Regions from separate parts of the Pollutimonas thiosulfatoxidans genome, predicted to be linked through region 3. Evidence: predicted binding sites of a transcription regulator. Region 3 holds the regulator's gene; each other region holds the start of a gene.
The links. The regulator LexA, encoded in region 3, represses DNA repair genes until DNA is damaged. The targets are predictions, from matches to a motif close to ACTGTATNNNNATACAGT.
Positions count from the first base shown of each region.

Region 1: recA (recombinase RecA) is a predicted target of LexA. The motif match lies at 5,142-5,159, and genes of this name have one in related genera.
Region 2: CKA81_RS11805 (LexA family protein) is a predicted target of LexA. The motif match lies at 3,256-3,273, and genes of this name have one in related genera.

Region 1 is NZ_CP022987.1:1,355,605-1,363,301, forward strand. It holds gene CKA81_RS06550 (DUF2889 domain-containing protein) at 1-50, opposite strand, end outside; gene metE (5-methyltetrahydropteroyltriglutamate--homocysteine S-methyltransferase) at 83-2,377, opposite strand; gene CKA81_RS06560 (LysR family transcriptional regulator) at 2,482-3,429, shown strand; gene recX (recombination regulator RecX) at 3,414-3,929, opposite strand; gene recA (recombinase RecA) at 3,951-5,036, opposite strand; gene CKA81_RS06575 (response regulator transcription factor) at 5,257-5,946, shown strand; gene CKA81_RS06580 (sensor histidine kinase) at 5,970-7,469, shown strand; gene CKA81_RS06585 (MFS transporter) at 7,684-7,697, shown strand, end outside.
Region 2 is NZ_CP022987.1:2,436,152-2,443,848, forward strand. It holds gene CKA81_RS11795 (arsenic transporter) at 1-1,214, shown strand, start outside; gene CKA81_RS11800 (Y-family DNA polymerase) at 1,536-2,852, opposite strand; gene CKA81_RS11805 (LexA family protein) at 2,810-3,247, opposite strand; gene CKA81_RS11810 (antirestriction protein) at 3,382-3,810, opposite strand; gene CKA81_RS11815 (ParB N-terminal domain-containing protein) at 4,166-6,172, opposite strand; gene CKA81_RS11825 (helix-turn-helix domain-containing protein) at 6,912-7,265, shown strand.
Region 3 is NZ_CP022987.1:834,639-842,335, reverse strand. It holds gene CKA81_RS04075 (IscS subfamily cysteine desulfurase) at 1-794, opposite strand, end outside; gene iscR (Fe-S cluster assembly transcriptional regulator IscR) at 819-1,334, opposite strand; gene CKA81_RS04065 (low molecular weight protein-tyrosine-phosphatase) at 1,504-1,995, opposite strand; gene uvrB (excinuclease ABC subunit UvrB) at 2,332-4,353, opposite strand; gene CKA81_RS04055 (amino acid aminotransferase) at 4,430-5,635, shown strand; gene lexA (transcriptional repressor LexA) at 5,694-6,344, shown strand; gene CKA81_RS04045 (LytTR family DNA-binding domain-containing protein) at 6,369-7,142, opposite strand; gene CKA81_RS04040 (FAD binding domain-containing protein) at 7,342-7,697, shown strand, end outside.

The sequences.
Region 1 (7,697 bases), 520 kb from region 3:
GTGCGCGTGTGTAGCGGTTCGCGCGGTTGATCAGGAGGCGGTAAGGGCATGTCCGGCAGAAAAGAAAATGGCGGTAAACCGGCTAAGTATAACGCAGAGCCCTCGCTGCTTCGACCATCGCGACCAGGGCCGCTTCAGTCTCGGGCCAGCCGCGGGTCTTGAGCCCGCAGTCGGGATTCACCCATAGCCTCTCGCGCGGCAGCCGTGCGCCGGCCTTCTTCATCAGGTCCACCATCCATTCCCGCTGCGGCACATTGGGCGAGTGGATGTCGTACACCCCGGGCCCGATGTCATTGGGATAGTGAAAGCTTTCGAATGCTTCCAGCAGCTCCATATTGGAGCGGGAAGTTTCGATGGTGATGACGTCGGCATCCATGGCGGCGATGGATTCTATGATGTCATTGAACTCGGAATAACACATATGAGTATGTATTTGCGTGGCGTCGGCCACACCGCTGGTCGACAGGCGGAAGCAATCGACCGCCCAGTCCAGATAGCGCTGCCAATCGGCGCGCCGTAGCGGCAAACCCTCGCGAAACGCCGGCTCGTCTATCTGGATGACCCGGATACCTGCCGCTTCCAGATCGTTGACCTCATCGCGCAAGGCCAGCGCCAACTGGCGGCAGGTGGTTTCGCGAGCTTGGTCGTCGCGCACGAAAGACCACTGCAAGATGGTTACCGGCCCGGTCAACATGCCTTTGACCGGCTTGTCGGTCAAAGACTGCGCGTAGGCCGACCATGCCACTGTCATGGGTGCGGGCCGGGCGACGTCGCCATAGATAATAGGCGGCTTCACGCAACGCGAGCCATAGCTTTGCACCCATCCGTTCTGCGTGAAAGCGAAGCCGGCCAGCAGCTCACCAAAGTATTCCACCATGTCGTTGCGCTCGGGCTCGCCATGCACCAACACGTCCAGCCCGACTTTCTCCTGGAAGCGGATGACGTGCTCGATTTCTTGGCGCATGGCTTTTTCGTAGGCGGCATCACCCAGGGCACCCCGCTTCCAGTCACGCCGCAACACACGGATCTCATCGGTCTGTGGAAAAGAGCCTATGGTGGTGGTCGGATAAGAAGGCAGGCTTAACTGCGCCTGTTGATGCGCTATCCGCTCTGCGAAAGGCCTGCGGTCACGCGTTAATGCGCCGGCCGCAGCCATGCGCGCACCAACGTCGGCCCGGTGTATGCGCGTGGAATTCCGGCGGGCAAGCAATGCATCACGCTGCGCTTGCAGTGCCTGCTGGGTGGCTTGGTCGTCGGGCGTGTCCAGGCTGGCGGCCAGCAAGCGCAACTCGTCGAGCTTCTGCGTGGCGAAAGACAGCCAGGCCTTCAATTCAGCATCCAGCTCTTGCTCGGCTTCCAGATCGACCGGCACATGAAGCAGCGAGCATGATGGTGCAAGCCATAGCTTGTCGCCGCGCCTTGCCGCGGGCTGCGACACGGTGTGGCGGGCCTGGTCCAGGTCGGTGCGCCAGATGTTGCGCCCGTCGATCAAGCCCAGCGACAGGACTTGATCGTCATTCAGTGCGCCCGCAACGCGCTCCAATTGCTCGGGCCCGCGCACCAGGTCAATATGCACGCCCTGAACCGGCAAGCCTTTCAGGACGGCGGTGTTGTCCTGGAGATCAGCGAAGTAGGTGGCGAGCAGAATCGAGACATCGGCTGTCGCCAGTGTCCGGTAGACCTCCGCGTATGCCTGTTGCCACGCCAAGGGCAAGTCCAGGCCCAGTATCGGCTCGTCAATTTGCACCCATTGCACGCCCAGTGCCTTGATGGTCTGCAGCACCTGGACATATACGGGAAGCAGCCGTTCCAGCAGGGCCAGCTTGTTCACATCGGCGGCGCCCTGCACAAAAGCGTCGCCCTTGCCCAGCCATAGCCAGGTCAAGGGTCCCGGGATAACCGGCTTGACGCGATGCCCCAAGGCCTGCGCCTCGCGAATCTGGTCAAACAGATGGCTGCGGGCCACCCGGTAATCTTGCTGCGGAACTAGCTCGGGCACAATATAGTGATAGTTGGTGTCGAACCACTTGGTCATCTCGCAGGCTGCCGTGGGAGTACCCGTAGGAGCTCGACCGCGCCCCATCCGGAACAAGGTATCCAGCGCCACAGGCTGACCGGACGCCTGCCCGAAGCGGGCCGGCACGGCGCCCAACAGCGTCGTCCATTCCAATATATGGTCATACCAGGCAAAGTCGCCGACCGGAATCAGCGACAAGCCGGCATCTGCCTGCACACGCCAGTGCCGTGCGCGCAGTTCGCGGCCAACGGCTTCCAGTTCGTCCTGCGTGATCTTCCCCGCCCAGTAGGACTCTTGCGCCCGCTTCAGTTCACGTTCGACGCCGATACGCGGAAAACCTATATTATGAGTAATTGTCATGTTAAATTGCAATTAAATGAGAAAACCAATTAATGGCTATTGTGGCCGCTGTGGTCGCAAGAACCAAATCAAAGTGGACATGCTTAATATGAGTAAAACTCATGGTGCTTGAAATCCGCCACATGGAAACGCTAAGCGCAATACGCGATGCGGGCAGCTTGCAGGAAGCTGCCGAGCGCCTGCATGTCACGCAGTCCGCACTGTCGCATCAGTTGCGCGATCTGGAGGTCCGCCTCAAGACACCCTTACTTAACCGCAAGACGCGGCCGGCGCGGCTGACAACCGCCGGTTTGCGCATCGTTGCGCTGGCCGATGCGGTATTGCCGCAAGTCAAGACAACCGAGAGAGAACTGCAACGCCTGGCGGCCGGACGCACCGGCAGGCTGCACCTGGCCATAGACTGCCATTCCTGCTTTCAGTGGTTGATGCCGGCACTGGACGCCTTCCGCCACGAATGGCCGGATGTCGAACTGGACTTGTCGGCGGCATTTTCGTTTGCGCCCTTGCCCGCGCTAGTCCGGGGCGACCTGGACGTGGTGATTACGTCCGATCCGCAAGCCCTGGAAGGGGTGGAGTATCTACCCCTATTCCGCTACGAACTGGTGCTGGCGCTGGCTGCCGCCAACCCCTTGTCCCAATACAAATACATAGAGCCGGAGCAGCTGGCTGACCAGGTCTTGATTACCTATCCCGTGGAGCGGCAGCGCCTGGATGTATTCACCACCTTTCTGGACCCAGCCGACGTAGAGCCGGCGGCCATACGTAAAGCCGAGCTGACACCGGTGATTGTTCAATTGGTGGTCAGCCAGCGCGGTGTTGCCGCACTGCCCAACTGGGCCCTGACGGAATACCAGCAGCACAAGGGCTTGCGCGTGTCGCATCTGGGGGCAAAAGGGATATGGCGTACCCTTTACGCCGCGCTACGTACCGAAGACGTGCAAGCGGACTACATACAGGGCTTCGTGACGCAGGCACGAGATATCTGCTTTAAAACGCTGGAAGGCATCAAGGCCGTGCGCGGCAGCCCTACCCAGGGTCAATCGGCATCGTAAGGAATGCTGCCCAGTATGCGGCGCACGGATTCAGTGGCAAAGCCGCGTGAAGCCAGGAAGCGGAATTGGCGCGCATAGTCTTTGGCATTGATGGGAGAGGCGCCGAATTTTTTTTCCCAAACAGCGTAGGCACGGTCGTATTCGGTGTCGTGCAACTGGCGCCCCAATTGATTGACTGTGGTTTCGGACAACCCGTGGCGGCGCAGTTCCTGCATGACGAGGTTGGCGCCCTGACGGGGCGCCCGACGGTGCACCAGGCTTTGCGCATACCGTTCGTTGGACAGCCAGTTTTCGCGCTCGAGGTCGTTTAGCAGTTGTTCAAGCTGGTCTGGGTCTGTAGCGTGAGGCGCAAGCTTGCGTTGCAGTTCGAAGCGGGAGTGTTCGCGCCTGGATAGATAGCCTATGGCGCGCGCCTTCAGGCTGGGGCCTGGCCGGCCGCGCCCGCGCTTGGTGTCGGGCGCATCGGCCAGGGTTTCGAAATCGTCGTCATTGGATTGCACGACAAAGGCCCGTTATAAGGATTACCCGGCGTCAGCCGGCGCTTCTTCTGCCGGCTTGGCAGGCTTGTTGCTGTTTTTTGCCGCCACTTGCGCCACCACACCCAGCTTTTCGCGGACGCGGTTTTCGATCTCGAACGCCATCTCGGGGTGTTCCTTGAGGTATTCGCGCGAATTGTCCTTGCCCTGACCAATACGCGTGCCGCCATAGCTGAACCAGGCGCCGGCCTTGTCGACGATGCCTGCTTCGACGCCCAGATCGATGATTTCGCCCTCGCGCGAGATGCCGGCACCGTACATGATGTCGAATTCGGCCTGCTTGAAGGGCGGAGCCACCTTGTTCTTGACGACCTTGACGCGGGTTTCGTTACCCACGACCTCGTCGCCCTTCTTGATGGCACCGATACGCCGGATGTCCAGACGCACCGAGGAATAGAACTTGAGCGCATTACCGCCGGTGGTGGTTTCGGGGTTGCCGAACATGACGCCGATTTTCATGCGGATTTGGTTAATGAAGATAACCATGCAGTTGGCACGCTTGATGGTGGCCGTGAGCTTGCGCAGCGCCTGGCTCATGAGGCGGGCCTGAAGACCAGGCAGGGAATCGCCCATATCGCCTTCGATTTCGGCCTTGGGCGTGAGCGCCGCGACCGAGTCGATGACGATAAGGTCAACCGAGCCCGAACGCACCAATGCGTCGGTGATTTCGAGTGCTTGTTCGCCAGTGTCGGGCTGGGAAATAAGCAGGTCGTTCAGGTTGACGCCCAGCTTGGAGGCGTATTGCACATCCAGGGCGTGCTCGGCGTCGATAAAGGCGCAGGTGCCGCCGATTTTTTGCATCTCGGCGATGACTTGCAGCGTCAGTGTGGTTTTGCCGGAGGACTCGGGGCCATAGACTTCGATGACGCGCCCGCGCGGCAGACCACCCACGCCCAAGGCGATATCCAGCCCAAGCGAGCCCGTAGAGCAGACTTGAATGTCGTGCTCTACCTTGTCGTCGCCGTACCGCATGACCGAGCCTTTACCAAACTGCTTTTCGATCTGGGATAAGGCGGCGGCGAGCGCCTTGCTGCGTTCGCCGGCGGCTTTGCTGCTGTTTTTATCGTCCATGTAGGGATCCTTGACTGAAAGCTAATGAGGACTGAGCGCACCGGTTGCGAACAAGGCCCAAGCCGGCGCATGAAGATTGTTTTGTGGATTATTGCATTTAATTGTACTGTATATAAACACAGATAACCAGGAAATCCCATCGTAAACCCGGACTTTCCAAGCACAGCTGCGGGTGTCAGAATAAGGATTCCCGGATTTCCACTAAGTCGACCTACCAGTCATGCGCATTTTGATCGCAGAGGACGACAGTATTCTTGCCGATGGACTTTCCCGTTCGCTGCGTTACGACGGCTACGCTGTCGATGTGGTCAACGACGGATCCAGTGCAGATTCTGCCTTGCAGCTGCAAAGCTTCGACCTACTTATTCTAGACCTTGACCTGCCCCGGATGCATGGCCTTGCAGTCTTGCGGCTATTGCGCCAGCGCCACGCGCCGCTACCGGTACTTATTTTAACGGCAGCCGACACCGTCGAACAACGGGTCATGGGGCTGGATCTGGGCGCAGACGACTACATGGCCAAGCCTTTTTCGCTGTCCGAGCTCGAGGCCCGGGTCCGCGCCCTGACGCGACGCAGCGCCGGCGTCAGTACGACGGTACTGACTTACAAACGGCTGTCGTTCGACCTGAACGGGCGCATCGCCCGAATCGACGACCAGCCGCTGGAGCTGTCCGCTCGCGAAACCAGCCTGCTCGAAATCTTCCTGTCGCGCTGCGGCCGCATGATCAGCAAAAACCAATTTGTGGATTTGCTTTGCGAATGGGGCGAAGAAGTCACCCCCAATGCCATCGAGGTGTACATACACAGGCTGCGCAAGAAGATCGAACCCAGCGGTGCCAAGATCGTGACGGTGCGCGGCCTGGGTTATTGCCTGGAGCCCGATAAGACTGACGACTCCGCGGCCGCGTGAGTCAGGTCGAAACTCTAGCCTCAATGCTCATAGACCCCCAGGTCCTGCGCGATACCAAAGAACAAGCTGCCAGCAGCAGCTCGATATTCAGCCGATTTCGTCGCAAGCGCAATAATCGTGCGTTGCTGAACAAGATCATGATCTGGATGTTCGGGCCCTTGTTCCTGTTATGGACGATAGGCCTGGTCATCACCTACTTCATCGCCCAGAACATTGCCAACGCGCCCTACGATAGAACGCTGGCGGACCACCTGCGTTTGCTGGAGCACGAGGTCGCGCAGCAGACCATCCTGGAGGGCATCCAGCTTACCCCATCGGCCATCACCATCCTGCAGGGCGACACCAGCCACATGATCTATTGGGAGATCCGCGACGCCAACGGAAACTCCATCGGCGGCAATGCCAGCATACCGCTGGCCGACACCTGGACCTACGACGAGGGCAAACTGCGCTTTCGCAACGAAACCCTTAACAACCGCAGCGTACGTATCGCTTATATGTGGGGAGGCAGGGACCAAAGCGGCATGCCCTTCCTGACCATCGTCGCTCAATCCAACGAGATGCGCGCCACGCTGCAGCAAGAGATTTTGACCGGCATGCTTACGCCCCAGCTTATTGTGCTGCCGCTGGCTGCCCTGCTGGCCGGACTCGGCCTGACTCAGGGCCTGGAGCCGCTTAGCCTGCTGCAAGAGCGAATACGGGCGCGGCGTGCCAATGACATGTCGCCCATCAGCGCCGAACTCGCGCCAGCGGAGATCGTGCCGCTCATTGCGGCGATGAACAGCTTGCTGGTCAGACTGGCCGCCACCAGCGAGACGCAAAGACGCTTCGTGGCCAATGCTGCTCATCAGTTGAAGACGCCACTGGCGGGGATGCGTACGCAAGCCGAGCTTGCGCTGCGAGAGCGCAGCCCCGAGAAGATGAACGAGAGCCTGGAGCAACTGGTGCGCGGCTCGGACCGCGCTACGCGGCTGGTCAATCAGTTGCTGGCCCTGGCGCGCGCTGAAAGCGCCGACCGGCCCAATCAGCATTTCACCGACGACCTGGACCTGAACCAACTGGCCGAGATGCAGACCTTGCGATGGGTGGATGTGGCACTCGGCAAGAACATAGACCTGGGTTTCGAGCGCTCCACCGGACCGATGAAGATTTCCGCGGACAGCCTGATGCTGGCCGAAATGCTGAACAACCTGCTGGAAAATGCGCTGCTGTACACGCCGAATGGCGGATGGGTGACCGTCCGCGTGGGCGGCGACCCGCTATCGGCCTACCTGGAAGTGGAAGACTCCGGCCCCGGGATTGCTCCCGACGATCGCGACCGTATCTTTGATCGCTTCTACCGGGTGTTGGGCAGCAACACCGACGGCAGTGGGCTGGGCTTGTCCATCGTCAAGGAAATCGCCGACCAGCACAACGCCAGCGTCACGTTCATGCCCCCCGGCAACCGCGCAGGCATCCCCGGAGGCACCTGTTTGCGTATTACCTTCAGCCGCATCAAGAACGCCACGCAGCATCACACATGACGACGCCAGGCTATGCAGGCCGGGTGCCGCGCAGCTTGTAAGCCTGGTGTCAGATTAAGGCTGTATTTTGACTCCGCGGACAACGCGCCCAGGCAGGCAAAGCTATCAAAACACCAATATGCCGCCAAGGACAGGAGACAACATGAACACGACGAGCGCAGCTGTGCCGCCCGGTTCCGTTCACATCGGCGCCCCTGCGGCTACCAATCGCCCCATGACGCCCGAAGA
Region 2 (7,697 bases), 1.6 Mb from region 3:
GCTGGAGTGCCACGCTAGGCGCCGGGCTCGCACTGGCCTTCGGCGCCGTCAGCTTCGGTGACATCCCGGTGGTGTGGGGTATCGTCTGGAACGCCACCGCCGCCTTCATTGCCATCATCATCATCAGCCTGTTGCTCGATGAAGCAGGCTTTTTTGAATGGGCGGCCCTGCACGTCGGGCGTTGGGGCGGCGGACGCGGCCGGCTGCTGTTTGCACTAATCATCTTGCTGGGCGCGGCCGTTTCGGCCTTCTTCGCCAATGACGGGGCCGCCCTCATCCTGACGCCCATCGTGATGGCCATGCTGCTCGCGCTCGGTTTCACACCGGCGGCCACACTGGCTTTTGTCATGGCGGCTGGCTTTATCGCGGATACGGCAAGCCTTCCCTTCATCGTGTCGAATCTGGTCAACATCGTCTCGGCTGACTTCTTCGATATCAGCTTCGCGCGATACGCTGCAGTCATGGTGCCGGTCAACTTCATCTCCGTTGCGGTGACCTTGGTGGTGCTTCTGATCTACTTTCGAAAAAGTATCCCGGTGAATTACGATGCCAGCCAACTGAAAGCACCTGCTGACGCTATTCGCGACCCGGCCACATTCCGGGCGGGCTGGTATGTGCTCATTCTGCTGCTAGTCAGCTTCTTCCTCTTGGAAGGCTTCGGCATTCCGGTCAGCGCCCTTGCTGCATCGGGTGCGGCCATTCTGCTGCTGGTTGCGGGTCGCGGTCACGTAATAAGCATCCGCAAGGTCGTCCGCGAGGCACCTTGGCCGATTGTGGTGTTTTCACTTGGCATGTATCTGGTTGTCTACGGCCTGCGGAATGCCGGGCTGACCGATATGATCGCGGGATGGCTCGATGCAATGGCGAACCAAGGATTGTGGGTGGCCACATTGGGAACCGGCCTACTCACGGCCTTATTGTCTTCGATCATGAATAACATGCCGACAGTCTTGGTCGGCGCGCTGTCCATCGATGCAAGCCAGGCAACGGGCTCCATCAGGGAAGCCATGATTTATGCAAACATCATCGGCAGCGATCTCGGGCCGAAGATAACGCCTATTGGAAGTCTGGCGACACTTCTATGGCTACATGTGCTGGCACGTAAAGGCGTAGATATCACCTGGGGTTATTACTTCAAGGTCGGCATTGTGCTCACCCTTCCGGTGCTGCTCTTCACCTTGGCGGCACTGGTTGTACGACTTAGCGCTTTCTAATTGTCAGACGCGAAAACGGCAAGTCATCACGCAATGCGGCTCCGTGTGAGACGAATTTTCAGCCTCAACGCCGCCGTTTCCGTGAGTTCCGCGCCTTGCCGCTGGATCAAGACAGGAGGACGAAGAGAACCGGAGGGATCGGGTGAGTACCCGGCGAAGCGCACCCTTGCAGGGCGGAGTGGACTGATACAGTCGGCGTTTTAGGGCCTGTACCGATGGGGAAATGACTGCGGATACCGGCCGCGCGGCGAGCGCCCTTAGCCGCGACTGGCGCGGCTCTGAACCCTTATGTTTATTCTCATTGAGCGGTCACACGACAGGCTACCGCCACACCTCTACCAAATCTTCCCATCGCGTCGTATAGGAAGGGGACATCCGTTCCTGGCGCATCTGCCACGCGGCAGTCTCGTCATGCACACTGCTCGCAAGTTTGACGGTGTCACGCCCGTAGCGGGTATTCAAGCAGTCCAGCACACACATGGCTTTGTTCACCTGCCGCGAATCAGCCTCGGAATCCTGAACATCAAACGCTAACTGCTGCTGGGCCTGGGCTTCGAGCCTTGGCTGCACATCCAGCAGACAGACACCGGCTTTCGCGTAAGCGAAACCGGGCCGGAAGAATTTTCGCAGTGCCTGCCGTGTTGCTGCCAGCAGCACACGGGTGTCGTCAGTCGGTTCACCCAGGGGCATCACTGCACTGCCGCTGTATTGTGGGGTCTGTCTGAAGAAGCTGGTCCTGGCAAACACATGAATGGCCGTGGTCATCGACGCCTGCGCCCGCAGCTTTTCGGCGGCTCGGCCTGTATAAACACTGAGCGCTTCCATCAGCCCGCCGATGTCACCCACCGGAGAACCAAAACTGCGAGAGCACATGATCTGCTTTTTGGGGGCCGGACTGTCTTCCCATGCGATACACGACTCCCCAGCCAGCTCTCTGGCTGTCTTGGCCATAACAATGGAAAACGTATCACGCAGCACTCGCGCATCTGCACAGGCCAAGTCAGCGGCTGTCTGTATGCCCAGCTCCTGCAGCCTAGGGGCCAACCGTCGGCCCACACCCCACACCTCAGCTACCGGCACATGGCGAATCGCACGCATCAGGCGTTCGTGCGACAGCCCTGACAGATCACACACGCCTTCGAGCCTGGGCAGCGACTTGGCCAGGTGATTGGCAAGTTTCGCCAGGGTTTTGCTCGGACCAATGCCAACACAGGTGGGGATCCCCACCCACTGCAGTACCCGGCTACGAATAGCCGTTCCAATTTCCCTGCCCGTACCCGGCACCCCGGTCAGATCGAGAAAGGACTCGTCAATGGAATAGATTTCCTGCCGAGGAGAAAACTGCCCGATGACATGCATCATCCTTTCGCTGAGGTCGCCATAAAGAGCAAAGTTCGCAGACAGTGCCACCAAGCCCTCAGATTCAAGGTGTCTGATCTTGAACCAGGGGTCGCCCATGCGGATTCCCAGGGCCTTGGCCTCCGCTGTCCGCGCAATGGCGCATCCGTCATTGTTGGAGAGCACGATGACAGGCTTACCATTCAGCGCAGGCCGCAAGGCGCGCTCACACGATGCATAGAAGCTGTTTCCGTCTATCAGCGCAATCCGCCGCGACGACTGGCCTGCTTGATGACCCACGTCACTACCCCCCAGACGCTGAGTTCCTGGCCTTCTCGTATGCTGATCTCGGGAAACAGTGGATTGGCCGCTTTGAGAGAGACCTTGCCGTTTCGCTTGAACAGCGTTTTGACGGTGAACTCACCGTCTATGACGGCCAATATGACGTCGCCATGGCGGGCTTCCAGTGACCGGTCGATGATGATGCAGTCGCCATCCTCAATGCCGGCGTCACGCATGCTCGTTCCCCGCACCCGCATGTAATAGGTCGCCGCAGGCTGATGCAGAAGAATTTCATTCAGGTCGATACGCCGCTGAGTATGGTCATCGGCTGGGCTGGGAAAGCCGCATTGCGCTGCCGCTTCCACAAGCCAGCACTCGACAGGCATCTGCCCGATAGGTAGAGGTTTAGACATAGAAAAATACTGTATAAATACACAGTTTATTCTATAAGACTGAATTGCGGGAGTGCCACTGCGTCAGACGCCACCCGAAACACTTCAGTCAGGCAGCCCGTTCCCGCGCTTTCGCGCGGGTAGATTGCTGTCCTTCAGTCAATGGCACGCCAGATCAGACTCGACTCAGGGTGGTGGCCCACATGCTGGCACAGCCCGTGATAGCGCTCAATCAACATATCGCTATGCGTGATGGAACTCAGGTGATTCAACCCATAGAGGGTGGCAACGATGCCAGCCGCATCAGCCGACATTTCTCCGTCGAAGAAATTGTTTGCCCATACCAGGCGTAATTTTGATGAGATGTCCGGTGCCATGTAGAAAGCCCCGTTCGACAACCAGTAGTAATGCCAGTAGCCGCCCTGGTAGTCGTTACTGAGTTCTCGTAACCAGCTAAAAATCAGTCGTTCCCCGTACAGATAGTCTGCTCCAAGGGCGCTCGGCAGAAAGTCCATGCGCTTGTCATCCTCCACGCGCTGCACGGTGATGATGGGGTACTCGGTTTCAACATTGATGTTGGACATGATGATCTCCGTATTCAGGGCGGGATTGCCCGGAACCCCATAGGCATGGCGCAGCGCAGGTTTCAAGGGTCGAAGACGGCCAGCGGCCGCAAGCGGCGCCCACGGCGACGCGCCGCCCTTGAAACCGAGAACGGCATGACACAATGACCGGAAGCAAGACAGCCATACAGTGTCACTTGGTCTTGTGTTGGGAAACTCCGCGTGAAGCGCGGCCATATCCGGCAGGAAAACCGGGAGCGGCGATGCTGCGCCCGGACTTTGACCATCTGCCCCAAAACGCCAAAGCTTTGGGGATGATGCTGGCTGAACAGCGAAGCGCCCCGGCCGGAACCGGGGCGCGGGCCTATCGTCAGGATTACGCAGCGAGGGAATTAGCGGTTTCGTCAGTGTCTGAATCGCAGTCAGATTCCTGCGACGCATCCACCCGGAAGATTGCGGGCATCCACCCCGTACCTGCCACCAGGCGCTCTGCTTCGCTAACCAGCTGACCCTTCTTCAGTTTTTCCAGCCTTGCCGCCTGCTCAGGCGCGAACTCACCCACGGCATCCAGAATCATGGCCTTGGAAATATGCTGAAAATAGCCTTCGGCGGTCGGTTGCCACCATGCCGCCATGTGCAGGCCCACCGCCTGCGCCAGTTCTGCCCCTGGCTGGTGCTCGCTGGCGCGGTGAATCACCGCATCTACTGCAGCTGCGGCGCACACAGCTAACAACCGTAGCAGTTCATCCTGCGGCTTTGCCAGCAACACGGCAAACAGATCGGCGCTATCCTGCGGCAAGTCTGCACCTACTGCCTGTTGCAACTCACGCAAGGCCACCGCAGCGGGTGATTCCGGCCAATCCGGGGCTATGCTGTCCAGCCGGTTTTGTACGTTCAGACGCATGTCCAACGGTAAGCTGTAATGGGGATAGCGGCCCACTGGCAGCACCGTCTGCACCATGCCATGCACCACGGCAGCCAGGGCGGCTTGCGGGTTGCGTGCCAGTTCAATCTGTAGCGCTGCTGTACGGTGCGCGCTCAAGCGCTGGGCCAGCTTGTCGGAAATAGAAGCAGCCTTGGATTGGTCATTGTTCCCATTGTCGCCGCCATTGCTTTCTTCTTCGGCCAGCCCTTGCTGCAGCCGCTCCAAAGTCCGCAACGCCTTGGCTTCGGCTTCCCGCAGTAGACCGCGATGAATCACCACCTGCCCCTGCCAGTCGATGGTCACAACGGCACCCGCCGCCGCCTTGATAGTGTGGTTGTAGTCCAGTAATCGCTCTTCCAAATCTTGCAACTGCGCAGCCAGACTGTCACCCTCTTCCTGCAGCGCATCTGCGGTTTCTTCGTCATCGCTGTCCAGCGCGGCATCCAGTTCCTCGCCGATGGCCTGCATCCTGGCTTCCAGCTTTTCTATCCGTGCGCTTTCCCGCTTGCCCGGAGTACGGCGCTCACGCGGCGCTCGTTGAAAAGCGTGAAGATCGGCATGGGTCATGGACGGCGTGGCATCCACCCATGCCCACCCTTCGGATTTGACCTGGGCGGCATGGCTGTCGAGCTTTTCCTTCACCAGCCTGTCCAATAGCGCTGTATCGGTGATATAGGTGCCGTTATCATCCTGTGCAAATAAATCACGGCGCACACCGCCACCGGCAGCTTCATAAGCATCCAGCCCCACAAAGCGCACCAGGGAATGGCCCGCGTCGATATCCTGCTCAGTCAGTCTGGCCCGCAAAGAATGGGGCTGCCGCTGCCATTCGGGCGCTTCGTAGAAGGCCGCTTCCTGTGTTGCATGGTCATCTGTGATGGCAAGCGCCATCAACTGCTCAAGGCTCACCGCGTCAGCCCGGTAATCGGCCAGCAGACGCCGCGACACATTCGCCAGCTTGAGCCTCCGCTGCACCACCAGGGGCGTGACACCAAAGTCTGCTGCAATATCTTCAATGGGCTGGCCTTCGGCCACCAGCGCAGCAAAGGCTTCAAACTGATCTGCCGGGTGCATGGCTTCACGCTGCACGTTTTCCGTCAGGCTCACGGTTCGTGCATCAGCACTGGCGACCAGCATGCACGGCACCGCCCATTCCTTGGGAATGCGCCCGGACTTGGATAACAGTTTCAAGGCCGCAAGGCGACGGCCCCCGGCCACTACGTCGTAATACTTGCCGTCGCGGGCCTGCACCACGGTCAGGTTCTGCAACAGCCCGACCCTGGCAATGCTTGCTGCCAGTGCATCAATGGATGGGCCGCTGCTGCGAATCTTGCGCACGTTGCGCTTGGATACGCGCAACTGCGACAACGGCACCACGATGCTGCTCTGCTCGGGAATGACCACGTCCTCGTTCGCCGTTTCAATGGCCTGGACTTCGCTGTGATTGATCGCGTTCATGGTAAATACTCCTGACGTTGAAGGGTTAGCTGTTCACCGCATACCGGATTCCAAGATTCGGAGCCCGCTTTTGCTGTTGATATGCGGTCGGCACGAAGAACCCGGTTGGCCTCGTTGCCACCGTCTTTCCTGAGTTCATCGCCCGCGACGGCCAGTAGCCCACGAACGTGAGCCGTCAAGGAAAGAAGCGCCAGGTGGGTGCGGCCCGCAGGCGCAGCCGAGGACACGGCCTGGCGCGCCTTGACGGCACGCGGCCACGGGCTACAGTCGCGGACCAGGTGATGAGGTCAGGAAAGATGGCTGCGCCGGCAACAGCCAGGTCTTTGGTGCCACCCGCAGGCAAGCGAAGCGCGCAGGCCCGGTCGAGAAGCCGGGCCGAAGGCGTCAGTGATGCGGAAGGCTGGCGTCAGCCAGTCCCGTGAGGGATGAGCGAACAGCGAACCGGGAGCAGCGCGGTCTGCGAAGCAGGGACGCACATAAGCGATAGACAGATGTCCTATCTGCCCCCAATAAAATCACTTTCGTGATTGAATTTCATCGGGTCTGAATCCTGCTGTGCAATCGAAAAGCATGGTAAACGTGCGTTCCACTATGATCCAATACCTGCCACAATGTCGCAAAACTGACGTTTTACACTTCAAATTTATTAGTTATTTATTTTTATTTATGGTCATACTTTGACTCAGAAGCCTGTCATAATGTATCTAACTACTGAAAACCTCTCCAACTCACACACAGCATGAGCATTGGCGAACGCTTACGCATCGCACGCACCACACGCGGACTGACACAGGAAGCATTGGCAAACCTCGTCCAGACGCCCCTCACTCAAGGTGCTATCGCCCACATTGAAGGCGGCCGCAGCGAATCCTCACGGCATATCGTTTGGATCGCCGCTGCCCTGCACGTGCGTGCTGAATGGTTGGTTACTGGCAAAGGGGAAATGTTCGAAGAGCCCTGGCCTTGGCCCTCTATCTCCCGTAGTGCCGTTGGAGAATTGCCTAGCCACGTTCAGGAAGATATCGGCGATTACATCCAACTGAAGCTAAATAAGTACGCCCGCAAAGAAGATGAGACAGGCCCAGACGCCTGAATCAGCAATTCCCTGCAATTAACCTGCAGAAAAACCACAATTATTTAACGCCTGCGTTCATTCTCTGGACGACTCAGGCCGCACCTTGTTGCGTCACTCCCTCCCCCATTAAGCCCAATTGACATCAATTCCCATTAACGATATGACTTTTTCGTATTAGATTAGTATTGACCGATTCCAATAGATGCGTAATGATTACATCAACCCTGCTCTTTAACAACAAAACACCGATAAATACCGCGCCCTGTTCTCCGTGAACGGTGCGAGTGCGCGGCTACCCGTGTCGTCAGCATCATGCGGGGCGACATGCACCTGGGTAGGAGTAAAGCAGGTGAAAAACCATTCCCCTTCCGGGCCGGTAGCGACTGGTGCTAACTGGAAGGCGTGAGTGACGATCCGTTCACACGGACGCCGGCTCTGCCGAAGGCAGGC
Region 3 (7,697 bases):
TCGGCCGCCATCTCGAGCCCGGCAAGGCGAAAGGCCTCGCCCATCCCGACGATTTGGTGCGTGGGCAAGGTACCGGACCGGAAGCCGCGCTCGTGCCCGCCGCCGTGTATTTGCGCCTGCAATCGGATACGCGGTTTGCGGCGCACATAGAGCGCACCGACGCCCTTGGGTCCGTAAGTTTTATGAGCGCACAATGACATCAGATCGACGTTCCATGCCTGCAGATCGATCACGACCTTGCCAGTTGCCTGGGCTGCATCCACATGAAAAATTATGCCCTGCTCGCCACATGCTGCACCCATGGCGGGTATGTCTTGTATGACGCCGATTTCATTATTGACCAGCATGACTGACGCCAGGATGGTATCGGGCCGCAGCGCTGCCTTGAAGGTCGCCACGTCGAGCAAGCCGCTTTCCGGTACGTCCAGATAGGTGACTTCGAAGCCCTCGCGTTCGAGCTCGCGGCAAACATCCAGTACCGCCTTGTGCTCGGTCTTGACGGTAACAATGTGCCGCCCCTTGGTGGCATAGGCGTGTGCCGCGCCTTTAAGTGCCAGGTTGTTGGACTCTGTTGCACCTGAGGTCCAGACAATTTCCCGTGCATCGGCGTTGATCAACTGTGCCACCTGGGTTCTTGCCTGCTCGACTGCCTCTTCAGCGTCCCAACCATAGGCATGGCTGCGCGACGCAGGATTGCCAAACTGCTCGGCAAGCCACGGCAGCATGGCGTCCACCACCCGGGTATCGACCGGCGTGGTGGAAGAGTAATCAAGATAAACAGGGCGGGATTGCATATAGGTGGGATTCCGTAGCGGCGCTTATGCGGTTACTGGCCGACTGGTGGCTATCAAGACATCGGGTGAACGGTTTTGGCGAACGGCGATCTGGGCCTGGGTCGCCTCATGCAACTGGCGCATACGCTCTTGGTCGACCAGATCTTGCAGGGAAACCGAATCCAGGTAATCCACCATTTTTCGATTAAGCGTAGACCACAGCTCGTGGGTCATGCATTTACCCATACTGCCATTGCGCCCAATATTGCAGTTTTCCTTGCCGCCGCAGCTGGTCGCGTCCAATGGCTCGTCCACGGCAAAGATGATGTCGGCGACCGTAATATTACGCGCAAGTCTGGCCAAGGTATAGCCGCCACCCGGCCCGCGTATGCTATCCACCAGTTCATGACGTCGCAGCTTGCCGAATAACTGCTCAAGATAAGACAACGAAATATTTTGGCGCTCGCTGATGGTGGCCAACGTTACAGGCCCGCTTTGTTGCCGCAACGCCAGATCGATCATGGCGGTCACGGCAAAACGTCCCTTGGTGGTTAATCGCATGGTGAAAGTCCTTGCCAATGTCTGATGCACGAAGGTTTGCAAGCCGGTCTCTATTCCCGACTAACGTAGTCAAGTATAGCAAATCTCCGACAGTTTTTCTCAAGTATTAGCCAAAAAAAACCGCGCTGAAGTAGCGCGGTATGTCGGTGAGGCGTTGTGATGGATCGAGCTAGGCAGCCTGATACTGAAGCGCACGTTTGCGCACCATTTCCATAACGCCCTGACAGGCGTCTTCCAGATAGTCGAGCACTTTGCCGAAGCCTTCGGGGCCGCCGTAATAGGGGTCAGGCACCGTTGCCTCTTCGAATTCGTTGGCGAAGCGCATAAGCAGCATGAGCTTGTGCTGATATACTTTGGGACATTGCTGCTGCAGGGCCGAGAGGTTTTCCCAGTCCATCGCCAAAATAAGATCAAACTCGCGGAAGTCGTCGGGGGTGATCTGGCGAGCCACACAATGCGCCAGTTCGTAGCCGCGTTTACGCGCAGCTGCCTGGGCCCGTGCGTCGGGGGCCTCGCCAATATGAAAGCTGTGGGTGCCAGCCGAATCTACGCCGACCACGTCAGAAAGCCCTGCTTCGTCGACGATGCGGCGAAACACGCCCTCTGCGCTGGGTGAGCGGCAGATATTACCCATGCAAACGAAAAGTACCTTAGTCATCATAGCCAGCAGTGTGAGGGAAAACCCGTTATAAGGCAAGGCTTTTTGCAAGCCCACATTTACTTCGCAGCAACTATTGACAAGCCTAAAAACTTAAGCACATTAAGGTGTTACAAGCCGTCTGCGATGTAATTCGATGTTGGAAATGCCTTGGATTAATAGCGAGATAGCTAATAATCGTGCAGCGCAACAATTCAGGCCGCGAGCGCTCCCAACACGAAAGTATAATGGTAAACCCTAGGTACTCTGAAAGCAATACCCGGCTGCAGTTAAACGCAGACAGGTGTGTCCGCATCATGAAAATGTAAGACGTTGTTGGTCTTTACCAACGTTTTTCCGTCAAGACATCAAGGCCTTGTGTTTCAGCCGATTCAGCGCATCGCGGGCGTTGGCCGCCTGTTCGAATTCCAGATTCTTCGCATGGTCCATCATCAGTTTTTCAAGACGCCGGATTTCCTTGGCCAACGCCTTATCGTCGCGCAGCACCTCCGGAGAGATATCGTCCAGCACCGACGGCTCCGCAGGCACCATGACACCATCAATCATCTCGCGCACGGCCTTGCTGACGCCGCGCGCTGTAATGCCGTGGACTTCGTTGAACTCCAGTTGCTTCAGACGGCGCCTCTCGGTTTCACCCATGGCGCGTCGCATCGAGTCGGTAATGCGGTCGGCATAAAGAATGGCGCGTCCATTGATGTTGCGTGCGGCCCGCCCCATGGTTTGAATCAGGCTGCGCTCCGAACGCAGAAAACCTTCCTTGTCGGCATCAAGAATCGCCACCAGTGACACCTCCGGGATGTCCAGGCCTTCGCGCAGCAGGTTGATGCCCACCAGCACATCAAACACCCCCAAGCGCAAATCGCGGATGATCTCCACGCGCTCTACGGTGTCGATGTCGGAATGCAGATAACGCACCTTGGTGCCGTGCTCGGCCAGATAATCGGTAAGGTCTTCCGACATGCGCTTGGTCAGCGTAGTAACCAGCACCCTCTCCTGTACCGCTACACGCTTCTTGATCTCGCCAAGCAGATCGTCGACCTGGGTCAGCGCCGGACGCACTTCCACCAAGGGGTCGACCAGGCCGGTGGGCCGCACCACTTGCTCGACCACGTTGTCGGTATGCTCGTTCTCGTAGTTGGCCGGCGTGGCCGAAACAAATACGCATTGCCGCATGCGCTGCTCGAACTCTTCCAGCTGCAAGGGCCGATTGTCCATCGCGGACGGCAAACGAAACCCAAATTGCACCAGCGTCGACTTGCGCGAACGATCGCCCCGATACATGGCACTTAGCTGCCCCATGGTCACGTGGCTTTCGTCGATGAACATCAAGGCGTCACGCGGCAGGTAGTCGATGAGCGTGGGTGGCGGATCGCCCGGCGCGGCGCCGGACAGGTGCCGGGAATAGTTCTCGATGCCCTTGCAAAAGCCGAGTTCCTGCAGCATTTCCAGGTCGAAACGCGTGCGCTGCTCCAGTCGCTGTGCCTCGACCAGCTTGCCGTCTGCAATCAGCACCGCCAGCCGTTCGCGCAGTTCCACCTTGATGGTTTCGATAGCGCGCAGTACGGTCTCGCGCGGGGTGACGTAATGCGAGCTGGGGAAGACGGTAAAACGGGGAATGCTGCGGTTGATCTTCCCGGTAAGCGGATCGAACATTTGCAAGGACTCGATCTCGTCATCAAACAGGGTAATGCGCAAGGCGAGTTCAGCGTGCTCCGCCGGGAAGACATCGATGATCTCGCCGCGGGCCCGAAACACGCCTCGCACGAACTCCACATCGTTGCGCTCGTACTGCATCGCCACTAACCGGCCCAGGAGCTCTTGACGCGCGATGCGGTCGCCGGTGCGCAGGGTAAGCACCATGGCGTGGTAGTCGCCCGGATTGCCTATGCCATAGATGCAAGACACTGTGCCGACAATGATGGTGTCGCGGCGCTCCAGCAAGCTTTTAGTGGCCGACAAGCGCATCTGCTCGATGTGCTCGTTAATGGACGAGTCCTTCTCGATGAACAGATCGCGCGCCGCAACATAGGCTTCGGGCTGGTAATAGTCGTAGTACGACACGAAGTACTCGACGGCGTTGTTCGGAAAGAATTCACGCATCTCGGCATACAGCTGCGCCGCCAGTGTCTTGTTGGGCGCCAGCACAATGGCCGGGCGGCCGGTGCGCGCAATGACGTTGGCCATGGTGTAGGTCTTGCCGGAGCCGGTCACGCCCAATAGCGTTTGGTACATCAGACCGTCATTGATGCCTTCGACCAGCGCATCGATGGCCGTGGGCTGGTCGCCGGCCGGCGGATAAGGCCTGTACAACTGAAAGGGGCTGTTCGGATAATTGATGAAACCTGGTGCTGGGGCGTTCATACTGGACACTTTCAGGGTAAACCCCTTATTATCACACTATTGTCTTCCGTTTCACTACCCATCTAAATTCCCTTACATGACATCTCTTTTCGAAAGCGTCGAACTGGCTCCGCGCGACCCCATCCTTGGCCTGAACGAACAATATAACGCCGATGCCCGCACAGGCAAGGTCAACCTTGGTGTAGGCGTGTATTACGACGACCAAGGTCGTCTGCCGCTGCTCGAGTCCGTCAGCAAGGCGGAGACCGCAAGAATCGAGGCTCATGCCGCGCGCGGCTATTTGCCCATGGAAGGCATCGCTGGCTACAACAAGGGCGCGCAAACCCTCTTGTTCGGCGCAGACTCCCCCATTATTAGTTCGGGCCGCGCCCTGACCGCGCAGGCCCTGGGCGGCACCGGCGCCCTGAAGATCGGCGCCGACTTCCTGAAGGCCTTGCTGCCCAATGCCAAGGTTGTCATCAGCAACCCCAGTTGGGAAAATCACCGCGCGCTATTCGAGCGCGCCGGCTTCCCGGTAGAAACCTACGCCTACTACGACGCAGCCACTCACGGCCTGGATTTCCCCGGCATGCTGGCCTCTTTGCGTGCCCTGCCCGCCCAGACCATTGTCATCCTGCATGCTTGCTGTCACAACCCCACCGGCGTCGACCCCACATTTGAACAGTGGCAGGAAATCGTCCAGATCGTCAAAGAGAATAAGCTGGTCCCGTTCCTGGACATCGCTTATCAAGGTTTCGGGGACGGCCTGGAAGAAGACGCCTCGGTAGTACGATTGTTCGCGCAGCAAGATCTCACCATGCTGGTCAGCTCGTCTTTCTCGAAGTCTTTCTCGCTGTACGGCGAACGCGTCGGCGCCCTCACCCTGGTTACGTCCAGCAAGGACGAATCCGTACGCGTGCTTAGCCAGCTAAAGCGCATTATCCGCACCAACTACTCCAACCCGCCCACACATGGCGGGACAGTCGTGTCCACCGTGCTGAACACACCCGAGCTTTACACGCTATGGACCACCGAACTGGCCGGCATGCGCGAACGCATACGTACCATGCGCGTCCAACTGGTAGAAAAGCTTAAAGCCCACGGCGTTACGCAAAACTTCGACTTCGTTCTGGACCAACGCGGCATGTTCTCGTACTCGGGCCTGACGTCCCAGCAAGTCGACCGCCTGCGCGACGAACACGCCATTTACGCTGTCAGCAGCGGACGCATCTGCGTGGCTGCCCTTAACAGCCGCAACATCGACTACGTTGCCAAGGCTATCGCCAGCGTCCTGACTGCTTGATCTTTATGTGAAAATGCTGCAAAATCCATAACTGTATAAAAACACAGTCTGGATTGCAATGGCCGTTAAGCTAACAGAGCGTCAGCAGCAAATTCTTGAACTCATACGCAGCGAGATCGCGCGCAGCGGCTTTCCGCCGACGCGCGCCGAAATCGCGCGCGCCTTGGGTTTCAAATCGGCCAACGCCGCCGAAGACCACTTGAAGGCACTGGCCAAAAAAGGCGCCATCGAACTGACGGCGGGTGCCTCTCGCGGCATTCGCCTCACCGATACACAAGCCGGCAACGGCGCGCTGCACCATGCCAACAGCGCGCTGGCACAACTGCTGGTTCCCCTGGTGGGGCGTGTGGCTGCCGGCAATCCTATTTTGGCGGCCGAGCATGTCGAACGAGAAATCGGCATCGAGCCTTCTCTTTTTAGCCAAACGCCCGACTACCTGCTGCGGGTGCGCGGCCTTAGCATGCGCGATGCCGGCATCCTGGATGGCGACCTGCTGGCGGTAAAAAAGTCCCCCGAAGCCCGTAACGGGCAAATCGTCGTTGCTCGCTTGGGCGACGAGGTCACCGTCAAGCGCTTCTCCAAAACCGGCCGCCAAATAGAGCTGTTGCCGGAAAACCCCGACTTCTCCCCCATCGTGGTCTCCGCCGACGACGACTTCTCGCTTGAAGGCATCGCCGTGGGCCTCATCCGCAACACGCCGCTACACTGATCCTATTTGTTCTGGCCCTGTTACCTAGACGATGCCCAAAAGGTCCTTCAGCTGTGCGACCTTCGCGCGACTAACCGGAATCAGCGATTGTTCATGGCCTGTCATTCTCAAGCTGACGGAATCTTTGTTGCGCACCAGCTCGATAATGTCCCGGATACTGACAATATGGCTGCGGTGCACCCTTACATAAACTTCCGGATCCAGCCTTTTCTCCAGGTCCGTCAGCGAAAGATTGGATAGATAGCGATCATCTCTGGTTGCAATAGTGGTGTAGTGGCCATCGCCCTCAAAGCGCAGGACTTCGCTTAGCTCGATAAGAACAACGCGATTCTTGCGATACACCGGGATCTTATACAGGCGCCTGGGCGGCAGAACCTGCGCTGTAGCAGGCGCCGCCGGCATGGTCGTGGCATCAGTCAGGTCGTAAAACACCATGCAGGTGCCGACTATACCGCCAGCCCCGATCATTTTCGAGACCTTTACCATCAACACCTTGTCGGGAATGTTGATCATCATGGCGACCGGAGGGGGCGACTGGATGGGACAGCCCACAGGCGCCTGAGAATCAAGGATGAAGCTAAGTTTGCTGCGGCTGCGTTCGGGGTGCAACTGCAATACGTTCAGCCCCAGCAAGCCGCTTTTCTCGACTCCCAATGACTGCTCTGCCGCGGGACCAAGAATCTGCATGGCCACGTCGTTCAAGGCCGTCACCCGATTGGACGGGTCCAGCCACACCATGCCCGGATTGAACTGTTCGAGCCGATGCTGAAAGGTTTCAGATTGTTGGGTTTTCCGCAACGTACTCCCCCAGTTTGTGTTTGACTCCACCGATGCCGATGCCACCTTGGTGACAAGACATTCGCCGGCTTTTCAAGACACTTGGTGTAGATAAAACCGCCATTGGTGCAATCGCATTGAAGGGCGTTGGCGGTTGATGTCATGCTCTTGGCAGATAAAAGCAAATATACCAGACATCCTGTCACAAAAGGAGACAACTGTGATACCTCGTCCATTCGAGTACCACGCGCCGCAAAGCCTGCCCGAAGCAATAAACCTGCTGACAGAGTACGGCGACGAAGCCAAGCTGCTGGCTGGCGGCCACAGCTTGCTGCCCATGATGAAATTACGTTTCGCACAGCCGGGCCACCTGATCGACCTGGGCAAGATCCCCGGCCTCAAGGGCATAACAGAGGTCGGCAATGAGATCCGCATCGGTTCAATGACGACCGAGAACGAACTGATCTGGTCGGAGGTGCTGCAGCGCAAATGCCCGTTGCTCGTCGAAGGCGCGCGCCTGATCTCCGATCCCCAGGTACGCTATATGGGCACCATAGGCGGAGACATCGCCCATGG